Regions from separate parts of the Bradyrhizobium sp. STM 3566 genome, predicted to be linked through region 4. Evidence: predicted binding sites of a transcription regulator. Region 4 holds the regulator's gene; each other region holds the start of a gene.

Region 1 (3,675 bases), 170 kb from region 4:
TCGCCACGCCGGCGATGATCGTCGCGGCGTTGGCGATCCTCGCTTACGGCCTCGTCGATCTCGATTTCTCGCCGTCGCGCTTCTTCGCCGGCCTCAGCCAGCTCGGCTGGATCAGCCTGATGATGATCCCGCCGGATCCCGGCTCTTCGCTGCCGGTCTATCTGAAGGCGCTGGGCGAGACGCTGTCGATCGCGCTGCTCGGCACCACGCTCGCCGCGGTCTTCGCGCTTCCAATCAGCCTGCTCGCGGCGCGCAACGTCGTGCCGTCGAACATCCTGCGCTTTCCCGTCCGCCGCTTCCTGGATTCGATCCGCGGCGTCGACACGTTGATCTGGGCGCTGGTGTGGATCAACGTGGTCGGGCTCGGCCCGTTCGCCGGCGTGCTCGCGATCGCCGTGTCGGATTTCGGTGCGTTCGGAAAGCTGTTCTCGGAGGCGATCGAGGGCGCCGACCAGAGGCAGGTCGAAGGCATCCGCGCCTCCGGCGGCAGCGCGCTGCACGAGATCCGCTTCGGCCTGTTGCCGCAGGTCCTGCCCGTCATCGCCGGCCAGGTGCTCTACTTCATCGAATCCAACACCCGCTCGGCCACCATCATCGGCATCGTCGGCGCCGGCGGCATCGGCCTCCAGCTCGCCGAGCAGATTCGCGTGCTGGAGTGGCAGAAAGTGTCGTTCCTGATCCTGATGATCCTGGTCGCCGTCGCCGCAATCGATTTCATCTCGGGCAAGCTGCGGTTTGCCATCATCGGCCGGCGGGCGGTGGCGTAGGCGGCTCTCTTCCTTCCTTGTGGGAGAAGGTGGCGCGAAGCGCCGGATGAGGGGTACGTGTCCTCAGTGCCGTAGGGTGGTCAACGCGTAGCGTGCCCACCGCTTCTGATGATCGAGAAAGATCGTGGGCACTCCCACAAGGGGAGAGGGGAAGAGGCCTACGACTCCACCAGAAACTCGACCCGCTCCGCGGCAAAGCGCGAATGCTTCGTCACCAGCGGCTTGCCCGTGAGATCGTGGTCGGTGGCATCGACTACCAGGATCGGCCGTCCCAGCGCAAGATCGAGTCTTGCGGCGTCGGTCGCGTCGACGATGCCGGCGGTGATCCGGGTCGCGCCGCGGCGATAATCGCGGATGCCGTAATGCGCGAGCAATTTCGTCATCGAGCGCGTCGCCGCGAACACGGCGCCCGCGTCCGGAAACAGCTCGGCCGACAGCCAGGTCGTGGACACGCAGATCGGCGTACGGTCGGCGAGGCGGATCGCCTCGATCCGCACCAGGGGCGCGCCGGTCTTCAATCCCAGCTCCCGCGCGAGCTCGCGCGTCGCGACGTCATCGGTCGCCTCGATCAGCCGGCCATGCGGCTCGCGTCCGCCCGCGCCGACGATCTCTGAGAAGCGCGTGCGCGAGCGCAGGGGATAGGCGAGCTTCTGTGCCTCGACATAGGTTCCGCTGCCGCGCTCGGCGCGCACCAGGCCGCGCTCGGCAAGCGCGGCCAGCGCGCGGCGCACGGTGTGGCGGTTGACGCGATAGGTTTCCGCGATCTCCATCTCGCCCGGCAATTTGTCGCCGGCCGCAAAGCGGCCGTCGGCGATGCCGCGCTCGATGCCGTCGGCAACGAGGCGCCACAGCGCGACTCCCGAGGAGGCTGTGTCCTGCATGCTCATGTCGCGCGAAACCTACTCCAGAAATCACAACATTGTCACGAAACAGTCATGGCGCGTCCGTATGAAGTTGTCTATTATCATAGACAACTTAGATGCGGCAAGTTCGGTGGACCAGGTGACGCAGCACAACAGCCAGCAAGCCCAGCGCAAGGCCGCCATGGCCGTGCTGGCGCACGCGGAGGCGGGCGAGATCGCCGCTCGCCTCCGCAACTTCACCCTCCCGGCCCATCAGGATCTGCGCGCGCCCGAAAACGGGCTGGTCATGCTGCGCGGCCGGATCGGCGGCGACGGGGCGCCGTTCAATCTCGGTGAAGCCACGGTGTCGCGCGCGGCGGTGCGGCTTGCGAGCGGCGAGGTCGGCTTCGGCTACACGCTCGGCCGCGACGGTGAGAAGGCGCGGCTGATCGCGCTGTGCGATGCGCTGGTGCAGTCCCGCGATTTCGGCGGGCTCGTCGAGCGTGGCGTTATCGCGCCGTTGCGCGAGCAGCTTATGGTCAAGCGCAAGCAGGCGGCGGAAGAGACCGCCGCGACGAAGGTTGATTTCTACACCATGGTGCGCGGTGAGGGGTGAGATCATGACCACGATTGCGGAGCTGCCGCCGGGTTTCGCCGACAAGGTGTTGTCGGCGCAATCGACCTTTCGCTCGGTCATGGATGCCATGGCACGGCCGGGCTCCGTCCAGCAAATCGTGCCGATGGTCGGCGCGCCAGGGCCGATGATGCGCGGCACCGCCGCGATCGCGCTGACGCTGTTCGACCACGATACGCCGCTCTGGCTCGACGCGGGAATGGCGGAGAACTCGGATGTGACGAAGTGGCTGAAGTTCCACACCGGTGCGCCGGTCGTGCAGGACGCCTCGATCGCGAGTTTTGCGCTGATCTGTGATGGCGATGCGCTGCCTTCGCTCGAGCGATTCGCGCTCGGCACCAGCGAGTATCCGGACCGTTCGACCACGGTGATCATTCAGGTCGACAGCCTGAACTCGGGACGCAGCTTCGAGCTGCGCGGCCCCGGCATCGGTGGGGTCGCGACGCTGCAGGCGTCGATCAAGCCTCTCGATCTGCTCGAGCGGCTGCGTATGAACGAAGCACTGTTTCCGCACGGCATCGATATGGTGCTGGTCGCCGATGATGCCGTGGTCGCGATCCCCCGCACCACGCGCGTCGTGAGCAAGGGAATCTGAAGCATGTATGTCGCAGTCAAAGGCGGCGAACGCGCCATCGAGAACGCCCATCGCCTGCTCGCACATAAGCGGCGCGGCGATCAAAGCGTTGCGGAAATCTCCCTGGACCAGATCTCGGAGCAGCTTGGCCTCGCCGTCGATCGCGTCTTGAGCGAAGGCTCGCTTTATGACCGCGAGCTCGCGGCGCTGGCGATCAAGCAGGCGCGCGGCGATCTGATCGAGGCGATCTTCCTGGTTCGCGCCTTCCGCGCCACCTTGCCGCGCTTCGGCACCAGCGAGCCGGTCGACACCGGCGCCATGCAGGTGCAGCGGCGGGTGTCCGCGACCTTCAAGGACATTCCGGGTGGCCAGATCCTCGGGCCCACCTTCGACTACACGCACCGCCTGCTCGATCCCTCGCTCGCGCAAGGCGTCGTGCCGCAGGTTCCGTCGACGGCCGAAGCATCCACAGCGCCGACGCCGCGCGTGACGGATATTCTGGGCCGCGACGGGCTGATCGAATCCTCGCCCGAAGCCGAGGACGGCGCCAGCGTCGGCGATCTCACCCGCGAGCCGCTGAATTTTCCGGCCGACCGCGACCTGCGCCTGCAGAACCTCGCGCGTGGTGACGAAGGCTTTCTCCTCGCGATGGGCTATTCCACCCAGCGCGGCTACGGCCGCAACCATCCTTTTGTCGGCGAGATCCGCTTCGGCGAGGTCGAGGTCGAATTTCTCGCGGAAGAGGTCGGCTTCGCCGTGCCGCTCGGCGCGATCGAACTCACCGAGTGCCAGATGGTCAACCAGTTCAAGGGGTCTGCGACGGAGGCGCCGTGCTTCACCCGCGGCTACGGCCTCGCC
Region 2 (3,675 bases), 2.9 Mb from region 4:
ATCAGACCGATCGGCCCCTCGGTCGCAATATGGATGCTGTCGGGCCGCGCCTCTTCGATCAGCCGCGCGATCCGCGCCGGACGCGGCATGGCGAGGCGCAAATCGCGATAGCTCGGCATCGCGAAGGTGCGGAATGATTGCGGCGTCAGGAACGAGAATTCGACGCCAACACCTTCAACGCGAAGCGCCTTGGCGGCGTCAGCAAGCTTGGTCAGCGTCCGAACCACACCGTTGACTTGCGGGTGCCAGGCGTCGGTCGCGACCAGGATGCGCATCAGGCCGCCCTTGCCGCGACCTGTGGCACCGGCACCGGCTTCCGCAACTGATCCGCCCAGGTGATGATCTCGAAATGGCCATCATCATGTTCGACGAGGGCCGTGCAGCTCTCGACCCAGTCGCCGCAATTCATGTAGCGGATGCCGGCCTCGTCGCGGATGACGGCGTAGTGGATGTGGCCGCAGATCACGCCATCGGCCTCATGGCGCCGTGCCTCGGCGGCGAGTGCCTGCTCGAACGCGCCGATATAATTGACGGCGTTCTTGACCTTCTGCTTGGCCCATTGCGACAGCGACCAATAGGGCACGCCGAACATGCGCCGGAAGAAGTTGACGAAGCGATTCATCTGGATCGCGAAGTCGTAGGCCTTGTCGCCGAGATGGGCGAGCCAGCGCGCGTTCTGCACCACGAGATCGAAGATGTCGCCGTGGATGACGAGATAACGCTTGCCGTCCACGCCGGTGTGGACGGTGTTCTCGACCACGTCGATGCCGCCGAAATGCGTGCCGTAATAGTTGCGCAGGAACTCGTCGTGATTGCCGGGAATGTAGATGATCTTGGCACCCTTGCGCGCCTTGCGCAGAAGCTTCTGGACGAGGTCGTTGTGCGATTGCGGCCAGTGCCAGCTCGATTTCAGCGCCCAGCCGTCGACGATGTCGCCGACGAGATAGATGGTGTCGGCATCATGATAGCGCAGGAAGTCGAGCAGAAGATCGGCTTGAGAACCGCGGGCTCCGAGATGGACATCGGAGATGAACAGCGTGCGAAAGCGCCGCTCGGGGCTCTCGTCACTCACATCGTAACTTCCCATGCGCCAGCCTGTAACAATGTCCCGTGACAGGGGGATGACCGATTGAACCTTGAGGCACCTCAGATACGAATCAAACTTCGCCTCGCCCTGCCCCGCGAATATCAGTCGCATGCGACAATCAGGCGACATGGCGCCGCAGGCGGTGCCGGCAGCAATCCTGTCCTCCCCTGGAGCCCCGGAGCGGGAGGGTGAACTAGCCCCACGCGAGCCGCGCTAAACCGATGAACGGGCGCGCTTCCGCGGGCCCCAGCGTCAGTAGAACTTGTGGAAATGATGGATCGGCGCGTGGCCGTGCCCGACGCTGAAGCGGTCGGCGGCGCCGATCGCGGCGCTGATCCAGGCCTTGGCGTTGCGCACGGCGTTTTCCAGGCCCTCGCCCTTGGCCAGCCCCGCGGCGATGGCTGAGGACAACGAACAGCCCGTCCCATGGGTGTTCTTGGTGGGGAGGCGCGGCGCGGCGAGCGCGATCGTGGTGTCGGCACCGACCAGATAATCGATGCTCTCCGCGCCCTCCCCATGGCCGCCCTTGACCAGGACGGCGCGGCAGCCGAGCGACAGCAGGCGGCGGCCCTGGCTTTCGATCTCGGCCTCGCTTGCGGCCATCGGCTCGTCGAGCAGGGCCGCGGCTTCCGGCAGGTTCGGCGTGATCACGGTGGCCAGCGGTATCAGCTTGGTGCGCAGGGCGTCGACGGCCTCGGAGGCCAGCAGGCGGTCGCCGGACGTTGCCACCATCACGGGATCGAGCACGACGTGCCGGAACGCCCAGCGCGACAGCGCGGCCGCGATCGCATCTATGCTGGCGGCCTGGGCCACCATGCCGATCTTCACCGCGCCGACTTCGAGATCGGAGAACACCGCGTCCATCTGTGCGGTGACGAACTCGGCCGGCACCGCGTGAATGCCGGTGACGCCGCGCGTGTTCTGCGCCGTCAGCGCCGTGATCACGGAGGCGCCGTAGACGCCGAGCGCGGCGAAGGTCTTCAGGTCCGCCTGGATGCCGGCGCCGCCGCTCGAATCGGAGCCGGCGATGGTGAGTGCGACCGGGGTCGTCATCGCCGGATACATTTGCTTGAGGACGCCGCCATGGCCTCTCCTAGCGCGCCTATGGAACAGCAGCAAGCGTTGCCGATTCGCAAACCCGTCGCGCAGCGCGCGAATCAGTCGGGCAAGGCGCGGCCAGGAGCCCGCAATCATGCGGGCTTGAAAAATGCAACCTTGCCGCTCCCTTGGTATAGTCTCTAACCTTAGCGTGCTTCGCCGGTTGCGTGAGACACAGGTGGTGGAACTGTCCAGCGACACCGACGTTGCAGGCCGCCGCGGCCCGCAAACCACCTGGAACAGAACCTTGGGGTGGAACGATGTGGGCCTTCTTCGAACGTCTCCTCGACTCGTCCATGCTTTCGCCGCACGGCATCTGCCTGTTATGGGAGCCGGAGCTGATCGGGCTTCACGTCGTTTCCGACGCCTGCATCGCCGCCGCTTATTTCTCGATCCCCTTTGCCCTTGCCATCCTCGTCACCAAGCGGCGCGACCTCAAGTTCGGCTGGGTCTATTGGGCGTTTGCGATCTTCATCATGGCCTGCGGCCTGACCCATGTGCTGTCGATCTATACGCTCTGGGTTCCGGTCTACGGCATCGAGGGCCTCGTCAAGGCAGCCACGGCGGTCGCGTCGGTCCTCACCGCCGCTGCGCTCTGGCCGCTATTGCCGAAGATCCTGACGATCCCCTCGCCATTCGAGCTGCGGCAGGTCCAGGCCGCGCTCGAGGAGGAGGAAATCAAGAGCCGGGACGCCACGCTGCTGCTGCAACAGGTCCGGGACGCCCAGCGCGCGATGCGCGAGAGCGTTGCGCGCCTGACCGCGATCGTCGAGACCGCGGTCGACGGCGTCTTCCTGTTCGATGCGCAGGACCGCATCCTGCTGTTCAATCCGGCCTGCGAGCGCATGTTCGGCTACCGTGCCGACGAGGTGATGAACCGCAACGTCGGCATGCTGATGCCCGACGCTGATGCGGCACCCGCCGGCCAGGCGAGGCATTTCGCGACCGGCGGCGAGGCCATCGGCCTGCGCAAGGACGGCTCGACCTTTCCGGTGGACCTGTCGGTGGGCCAGGCGCGACAGGACGGCGAGTTGATCTTCGTCGGCATCGTCCACGACCTGACCGCGCGCAAGCTGACCGAGCAGCAGCTTCAGCAGGCGCAGAAGATGGAGACGGTCGGCCAGCTCTCCGGCGGCATCGCGCACGACTTCAACAACCTCCTGACCGTCATCATCGGCAATGCCGAGCACCTGAGCGAGCAGCTCAAGGAGAGGCCCGATCTCAGGCGCTTTGCCGACGACATCTGCCAGTCGGGCGAACGGGGAGCCGAGCTGACGCAGCGACTGCTCGCCTTCAGCCGCCGCCAGCTGCTCCAACCTCAGACGATCGATTGCCGGAGCCTGCTCGACTCCATGTTCAAGCTGCTCAAGCGCACCTTGCGCGAGGACATCGAGATCAGGACGACCTCCGGGCCCGGCACGATCCTGGCCTTTGCCGACCGCGCCCAGCTCGAATCCGCCGTGCTGAACCTCGCGCTCAACGCGCAGGAT
Region 3 (3,675 bases), 3.3 Mb from region 4:
GCGCGCCGCCACCGAAAACCCCACGCTGGTCCGCGCCTTCGGCATCAACGTGCCGCGCATGATCACGCTGACCTATGGTCTCGGCGTCGGCCTCGCCGCGCTCGCAGGCGTGCTCTCGGCGCCAATCAACCAGGTGCGGCCGCTGATGGGCGCCGACCTCATCATCGTCGTGTTCGCGGTGGTGGTGATCGGCGGCATGGGTTCGATCATGGGCTCCATCATCACCGGCTTCGCGCTCGGCGTGATCGAGGGTCTGACCAAGTATTTCTACCCCGAGGCCTCCAATACCGTCGTGTTCGTACTGATGGTGCTGGTGCTCCTGGTGAAGCCAACGGGATTGACGGGAAGAGCGGCCTGATATGACAACCCTGACGGACGATACGCTGCCTGCAAGCCCGCGTGCGATGCGCGACGAGATGATTGTGTTCGTGGTGATGGCGCTGCTCTTGGCGTCTGTCCCGTTCACGGGAGTCTATCCGTTCTTCGTGATGCAGGCGCTGTGCTTTGCGCTGCTCGCCTGCGCCTTCAACCTCTTGGTCGGCTATGGCGGCCTGTTGTCGTTCGGCCATGCAATGTTCTTGGGGACGGCCGGCTATTGCAGCGCGCACGCGCTCAAAGTGTGGGGACTGCCGCCGGAGCTCGGCATTCTCGTCGGCGTCGCCGCGGCGTTCGGCCTGTCGGTCATCACCGGTTACATCTCGATCCGCCGCCAGGGCATTTATTTCTCGATGATCACGCTGGCGCTGTCGCAGCTGCTGTACTTCATCTACCTCCAGGCACCGTTCACCCATGGTGAGGACGGCATCCAGGGCATTCCGCAGGGGCACATGTTCGGCGTGCTCGATCTCTCGAATGCGACGGTGCTGTACTATGTCGTGCTGGCCGGCTTCCTCGCTGGCTTCCTGTTGATCTTCCGCATCATCAACTCGCCGTTCGGCGAAGTCCTGAAGTCGATCCGCGAGAACGAGCAGCGCGCGATTTCGCTCGGCTATCGCACCGACCAGTACAAGTTCCTGGCCTTCATCCTCTCAGGGACTCTGGCCGGCTTTGCCGGATCGCTGAAGGTGTTCGTGGCGCAAAATGCCTCGCTCACCGACGTGCATTGGTCGATGTCGGGCGAAGTCGTGCTGATGACGCTGGTGGGCGGTCTCGGCACCATTTTCGGCCCCGTGGTCGGCGCCTTCGTGATCATCGCCATGCAGCAGTATCTGGCGGGCTTCGGCCAGTGGGTCACGGTGATCCAGGGCGCGATCTTCGTGATCTGCGTGCTCACCTTCCGCCGCGGCGTCATCGGCGAAATCGCGCATTACTTCCGAAGATCGCTCTAAGCAGCTGATTTTAAATAGATTTACCGACCGCTTGAAAGCGGTGGATGATCCGGCTCCACGGGCGTGAGATGACACGCGCGCGGATCGAAAATGGTCTATGACAGTTTCGTGATGGCCCCTTCGGGCCTGGCCATTTCCAACCGGTAGCCTGTCCCCATGATGCGATGGTTTCGTGCGTTCCTGCCCAAGGAAGAACGGTTCTTCGACCTGTTCGACCGGCATGCCCAGACGGTGATCCAAGGGGCGATCGCGCTCCAGGGCATGCTCAATGGTGGCGAGGAGACGCCGGTCTATTGCCAGCGCGTCAATCAGTTCGAGAACGACGCGGACAACATCACCCGTGAGGTGCTGACGGCGGTGCGCCGCACCTTCATCACCCCGTTCGACCGCGGCGACATCAAGAACCTGATCACGTCGATGGACGATGCCATCGATCAGATGCAGCAGACGGCCAAGGCAGTGATGCTGTTCGAGGTTCGCGCCTTCGAGCCGCCCATGCGCGAGATCGGCGGGCTCCTGATCGAATGCGCCAATCTGGTCGGGCGTGCGCTGCCGCTGATGCAATCGATCGGCCCGAACGTCGCCATGCTGACCGCCATCACCGAAGAGCTCGGCAAGCTGGAGGGCCGGGTCGACGATCTTCACGACATCGGCCTGAAGGAGCTGTTCCTCAAGCACCGCGAGGGGAATGCGATGGACTTCATCGTTGGCGTCGAGATCTACGACCACCTGGAGAAGGTGGCCGATCGCTTCGACGACGTCGCGAACGAAATCAACAGCATCGTCATCGAGCAAGTGTAGGCGGGGCTGCCGTGGATGCTGCGTTGGGTGTTCCCGTCCTGGTCGGACTGATCGCCGTCGCGCTGCTGTTCGACTTCCTGAACGGCCTGCACGACGCCGCCAATTCGATCGCGACCATCGTCTCGACCCGCGTGCTGCGGCCGCAATTCGCGGTATTCTGGGCCGCTTTCTTCAATTTCGTCGCCTTCATGGTGTTCGGCCTGCACGTCGCCCAGACCATCGGCACGGGCATCATCGATCCCTCGATCGTCGATGCCCAGGTGATCTTCGCGGCGCTCGTCGGCGCCATCGTCTGGAACCTCGTGACCTGGGCGCTCGGCATTCCTTCTTCATCCTCGCACGCGCTGATCGGAGGCCTCGTCGGCGGCGGCATGGCCAAGGCGGGGATTTCGGCCGCGGTGTGGAGCGGGCTGTCCAAGACGGTGCTGGCGATCGTATTGTCGCCGCTGGTCGGCTTTCTGCTCGCGATGATGCTGGTCGCGATCGTGTCCTGGGCCTCGGTGCCTTCGACGCCGTTCGCGGTCGATCGCGCGTTCCGCATCCTGCAATTCGCCTCCGCCTCGCTCTATTCGCTCGGCCATGGCGGCAACGACGCGCAGAAGACCATGGGCATCATCGCGGTGCTGCTCTATTCGCAAGGCCATCTCGGCAGCGAGTTCTCGGTGCCGTTTTGGGTCGTGCTGTCCTGCCAGGCGGCGATGGCGTTGGGCACGCTGATGGGTGGCTGGCGCATCGTCCGCACCATGGGCCTGCGCATCACGAAATTGACGCCGATGCAGGGCTTTTGCGCCGAGACGGGGGGTGCCGCGACCCTGTTCATGGCGACTTATCTCGGGGTTCCCGTCTCGACCACCCACACCATCACCGGCGCCATCGTCGGCGTCGGCGCGGCCCGCCGCGTCTCGGCAGTGCGCTGGAACGTCGCCAGCTCGATCGTCTATGCCTGGGTGATCACGATCCCGGCCTCGGCCATCGTCGCCGCGCTGACCTGGTGGGTGGTTCAGATCTTCGTCAGGTAACGAGCTTCAGCCCGGCAATCCCGGCGACGATCAGGGAGATGCTGGCAAGACGGAAGGCCGTTGCCGGCTCGCCGAACAGGACGATGCCGAGCGTCGCAGTGCCGACCGCGCCGATGCCGGTCCAGACCGCATAGGCGGTTCCGACGGGAAGTGATTTGAGCGCAAGCCCGAGCAGGATGACGCTGCCGGCCATGGCCGCCAGCGTGACTACGGACGGAACGAGCCTGGTGAAGCCCTCGGTGTATTTCAAGCCGATCGCCCAGGTGATCTCGAGAAGACCGGCGACAAACAGGATGCTCCAGGCCACGACGACCCTCCATTTCAGCAGGGTCGTCCCCGCGGCTGACGTGCTGATGGATAGGGAGGCCGTCCTCCCCAAGACTGATATCCAAGCGCCGATATGGGGCTGGCCGAAGGGCTGTGCAATCACCAAATGAGGCTTGATCAGGCCCGTTTTCCCTGCCACACGCTCCCGCCATGTCCGACATCGCCACAACCACAGCCGAATCGCCGGCCCGTTCCCCGCT
Region 4 (3,675 bases):
CACCCTCGCCCTGGATCGGCTCGATCAGGATGCCGGCGGTGTGCGGGCCGATCGCCTTCCTCACGGCGTCGAGGTCGCCATGTGGCACTTGGTCGAACCCGTCCATCGGCGGACCGAAGCCCTCGAGATATTTTGCAGATCCGGTGGCGGCGAGCGTCGCCAGCGTGCGGCCGTGGAAGGCGCCCTCGAAGGTGATGATGCGGTAGCGATCCGGATGTCCCTCGGAGAAGTGATGATGGCGCACCAGCTTGATCACGCCTTCCAGTGCCTCGGCGCCGGAATTGCAGAAGAACACGAAGTCCGCGAAGCTTTCCTTGCACAGACGCGCCGCGAGCTTCTCGCCGTCCGGGCTCTGGAACAGGTTCGACATGTGCCAGAGCTTCGTCGCCTGCTCCTGCAACGCCTTGACCAGCGCGGGATGGACATGGCCGAGCGCATTCACCGCCACGCCCGAGGTGAAATCGAGATAGCGGTCGCCATTGGCCGCGATCAGCCAGCAGCCTTCGCCGCGCTCGAAACCGAGGTCGGCCCTGGCGAAAACGGGAAGCAAATGCGGCGCGGCGCTGTCAGTCATGACGTCACTTGAATGTTGCGGACGGTGTGAGACGTGCATTGCGCAACGCACCATCAACCGGCCCCGGAAAACGAAACGTGCCGCCTTTTAAGGGCGGCACGTGAGACTATCTTATGCCTGGCAAGACGGGTGTCAATGCCGCCCGGAAAGCCTCGCGAAACGCTGAATCCGTAGTCTTGCGGTGCCGATTTTGCGGGGTTTTCACCACGGAACATGTGGAAGCGAGTCGGCGGACTCTTGCGCGGGAGTCACGCCATATTGTAGCGTTTGGACTGTCAGATACGACATCTCGTGCAGCGGTTCTGATCCCAAGAGTCCTCATGTACCGGCGTAAACGTTCGGGCGTCCTTGAGCGCGCCCGGCGAGCCTTAAGGGATTCGGGCGGCACGGGTTTTTCAAGGCTTTAGGCATTCGCTGCGAAGGCCAGAGGTTGGCAGGCGCGCAGCGAGGGAAAGGGTGCAATGACGGTTTTGACCTGGTCCGATGATCGCGTCGAGCAGCTGAAAAAGCTCTGGGAGGCCGGACTTTCGGCCAGCCAGATCGCGGCGGAGCTCGGCAATGTGACCCGCAATGCCGTGATCGGCAAAGTGCATCGGCTCGGTCTGTCCGGCCGCGCCAAGAGCCCTTCATCGGCAGCGCCCCGGCCGCGCAAGGCGCGGCCCGCGCAGCACATGATGCGGGTGACCCGCCCCGTCGCACGCGGCAACACCGCGCTGGCGCAGGCCTTCGAGGTCGAGGTGGAGGCCGAACCTGTCACCTACGACAACGTGGTGCCGATGAGCCAGCGGCTGTCGCTGCTGGAATTGAACGAGGCGACCTGCCACTGGCCGGTCGGCGATCCCTCGAGCCCGGATTTCTTCTTCTGCGGCGGCAAGGCGCTCTCCGGCCTGCCCTACTGCGCACAGCATTCGCGCGTGGCCTATCAACCCACAGCGGATCGTCGCCGCGCGCCGGCGAAGCCGGGCACGCGGTGAGTTTGTTGATCTAGCTGATTGCAACGACGGCGCCGTCACACGCTGACGGCTCAACATACCCGAAGTCGTCCCGGCAAGCGCGCCACAAGCGCGCGCAGATCCGGGACCAATAGCCACCGCAAGACGTGGTTACGGGGACTCCGAGTTACCCTTTCGCAAAACAATCACGTCCTGTCGTTATGGGTCCCGAATCTGCGCGCGCCTGTCCGGGACGACACTGAGGCTATGGCAGCAGCCCGCTAAAGCAACGCCAGCAAACCCTACGTCTGCTCTGCCTTCGCGAAACGATCGTCCAGCGCATAGCCGGCGCCGCGAACGGTGCGGATCGGGTCCTGCTCGCGGCCGAGATTGAGCAGCTTGCGCAGGCGGCCGATATGGACGTCGACGGTGCGCTCGTCGATGTAGATGTCGCGGCCCCAGACACTGTCGAGCAGCTGCTCGCGCGAGAACACGCGGCCGGGATGCTCCAGGAAGAACTCCAAGAGGCGATATTCGGTCGGGCCGAGATCGATCGGCCGGCCCGAACGCGCTACGCGGCGCTTGTCGCGATCGAGCTCGATATCGCCATAGGCGAGCACGGTGGCGAGCCGCTCGGGGCTCGCGCGCCGCAAGAGGCCCTTCACGCGCGCGAGCAGCTCCGGCACCGAGAACGGCTTGACGATGTAGTCGTCGGCACCGGTCGCAAGTCCACGCACCCGCTCGCTTTCCTCGCCGCGCGCCGTGAGCATGATGATCGGCAGCTGCTTGGTCTCGGGACGGGTACGAAGCCGCCGGCACAGCTCGATGCCTGACAGGCCCGGCAGCATCCAGTCGAGCACGATCAGATCGGGAATGTGCTCCTTGAGGCGGGTGTCGGCGTCATCGCCGCGCATCACCGTCTCGACGTCATAGCCGTCGCCTTCGAGGTTGTAGCGGAGAAGCTCGGTGAGAGCTTCCTCGTCCTCAACCACCATAATGCGTGCGCCCATGTTGTCGTCGCTCCCTTAGGTATTCGGCACCGTCGTGGCGAAGGTCGTCATGTCGCCCTTCGGCCGCTTGTCGGTGATCGCCTGGCCCTCGATCATGTAGAACACGGTCTCGGCGATGTTGGTGGCGTGATCGCCGATCCGCTCGATGTTCTTGGCGCAGAACATCAGGTGGATGCAGAACGAGATGTTGCGCGGGTCCTCCATCATATAGGTGAGGAGTTCGCGGAACAGCGAGGTGCAGATGGCGTCGACCTCCTCGTCGCCCTTCCACACCGCCATCGCCGCCGGCAGATCGTGCGCGGCATAGGCGTCCAGCACCGACTTGACCTGCTGCTGCACGAGATCGGTCATGTGTTCCAGGCCGCGGAACAGCTTGAGCGGATGGAAATCCGTCTCCAGCGCGGCGACGCGCTTGCCCATGTTCTTGGCGAGGTCGCCGATGCGCTCCAGATCGGTCGCGACGCGCATGGCGCCGACGATCTCGCGCAGATCCACCGCCATCGGCTGGCGGCGGGCGATGGTGAGCACGGCACGCTCCTCGATGCGTTTCTGCAGCGCGTCGAGCTCGGCATCGGTGGTGACGACGCGCTGCCCGAGCGTGACGTCGCGGCGGATCAGCGCGTCGACGGAATCGACGATCATGCGCTCGGCGATGCCGCCCATCTCGGCGACCAGGCGGGTGAGCTCCTGGAGGTCGGTGTCGAAGGCCTTTGCGGTATGTTCAGAACCCATGTTCCGTCTCCTCAGCCGAACCGGCCGGTAATGTAATCCTGCGTGCGCCGGTCGCTCGGCGACGTGAATATCTTGCTGGTGTCGTCGAACTCGATCAACTCGCCGAGATACATGAAGGCCGTCTTGTCGGAGACGCGCGCCGCCTGCTGCATGTTGTGGGTGACGATCGCGATCGTGTAGTTCTCGGACAGTTCCTGGATCAGCTCCTCGACCTTGGCGGTCGAGATCGGGTCGAGCGCCGAGCAGGGCTCGTCGAACAGGATCACCTCGGGCCGCACTGCGACGGTGCGGGCGATGCAGAGGCGCTGCTGCTGGCCGCCGGAGAGCGACAGGCCGGAGGCATTGAGCTTGTCCTTGACCTCGTTCCACAGCGCGCCGCCGCGCAGCGCCTTCTCGACGCGGTCATCCATCTCAGACTTCGAGATCT

Evidence for each region. The regulator PhoB, encoded in region 4, activates phosphate uptake and scavenging genes when phosphate is short. The targets are predictions, from matches to a motif close to TGTCATNNANCTGTCAT.
Region 1: phnF (phosphonate metabolism transcriptional regulator PhnF) is a predicted target of PhoB. The motif match lies at 1,688-1,704, and genes of this name have one in related genera.
Region 2: P6U27_RS12225 (UDP-2,3-diacylglucosamine diphosphatase) is a predicted target of PhoB. The motif match lies at 1,111-1,127, and genes of this name have one in related genera.
Region 3: P6U27_RS20455 (DUF47 domain-containing protein) is a predicted target of PhoB. The motif match lies at 1,426-1,442, and genes of this name have one in related genera.

The regions. Positions count from the first base shown of each region.
Region 1 covers NZ_CP120692.1:7,393,402-7,397,076, reverse strand. The annotation lists gene phnE (phosphonate ABC transporter, permease protein PhnE) at 1-767, shown strand, start outside; gene phnF (phosphonate metabolism transcriptional regulator PhnF) at 926-1,654, opposite strand; gene phnG (phosphonate C-P lyase system protein PhnG) at 1,761-2,225, shown strand; gene phnH (phosphonate C-P lyase system protein PhnH) at 2,230-2,838, shown strand; gene P6U27_RS35125 (carbon-phosphorus lyase complex subunit PhnI) at 2,842-3,675, shown strand, end outside.
Region 2 covers NZ_CP120692.1:2,582,466-2,586,140, reverse strand. The annotation lists gene P6U27_RS12230 (glycosyltransferase family 1 protein) at 1-275, opposite strand, end outside; gene P6U27_RS12225 (UDP-2,3-diacylglucosamine diphosphatase) at 275-1,087, opposite strand; gene thiD (bifunctional hydroxymethylpyrimidine kinase/phosphomethylpyrimidine kinase) at 1,340-2,140, opposite strand; gene P6U27_RS12215 (PAS domain S-box protein) at 2,482-3,675, shown strand, end outside.
Region 3 covers NZ_CP120692.1:4,232,221-4,235,895, reverse strand. The annotation lists gene P6U27_RS20465 (branched-chain amino acid ABC transporter permease) at 1-358, shown strand, start outside; gene P6U27_RS20460 (branched-chain amino acid ABC transporter permease) at 360-1,328, shown strand; gene P6U27_RS20455 (DUF47 domain-containing protein) at 1,485-2,129, shown strand; gene P6U27_RS20450 (inorganic phosphate transporter) at 2,141-3,148, shown strand; gene sugE (quaternary ammonium compound efflux SMR transporter SugE) at 3,141-3,455, opposite strand; gene P6U27_RS20440 (peptide chain release factor 3) at 3,626-3,675, shown strand, end outside.
Region 4 covers NZ_CP120692.1:7,565,064-7,568,738, forward strand. The annotation lists gene P6U27_RS35965 (aspartate aminotransferase family protein) at 1-574, opposite strand, end outside; gene P6U27_RS35970 (GcrA family cell cycle regulator) at 1,036-1,548, shown strand; gene phoB (phosphate regulon transcriptional regulator PhoB) at 1,809-2,516, opposite strand; gene phoU (phosphate signaling complex protein PhoU) at 2,532-3,248, opposite strand; gene pstB (phosphate ABC transporter ATP-binding protein PstB) at 3,260-3,675, opposite strand, start outside.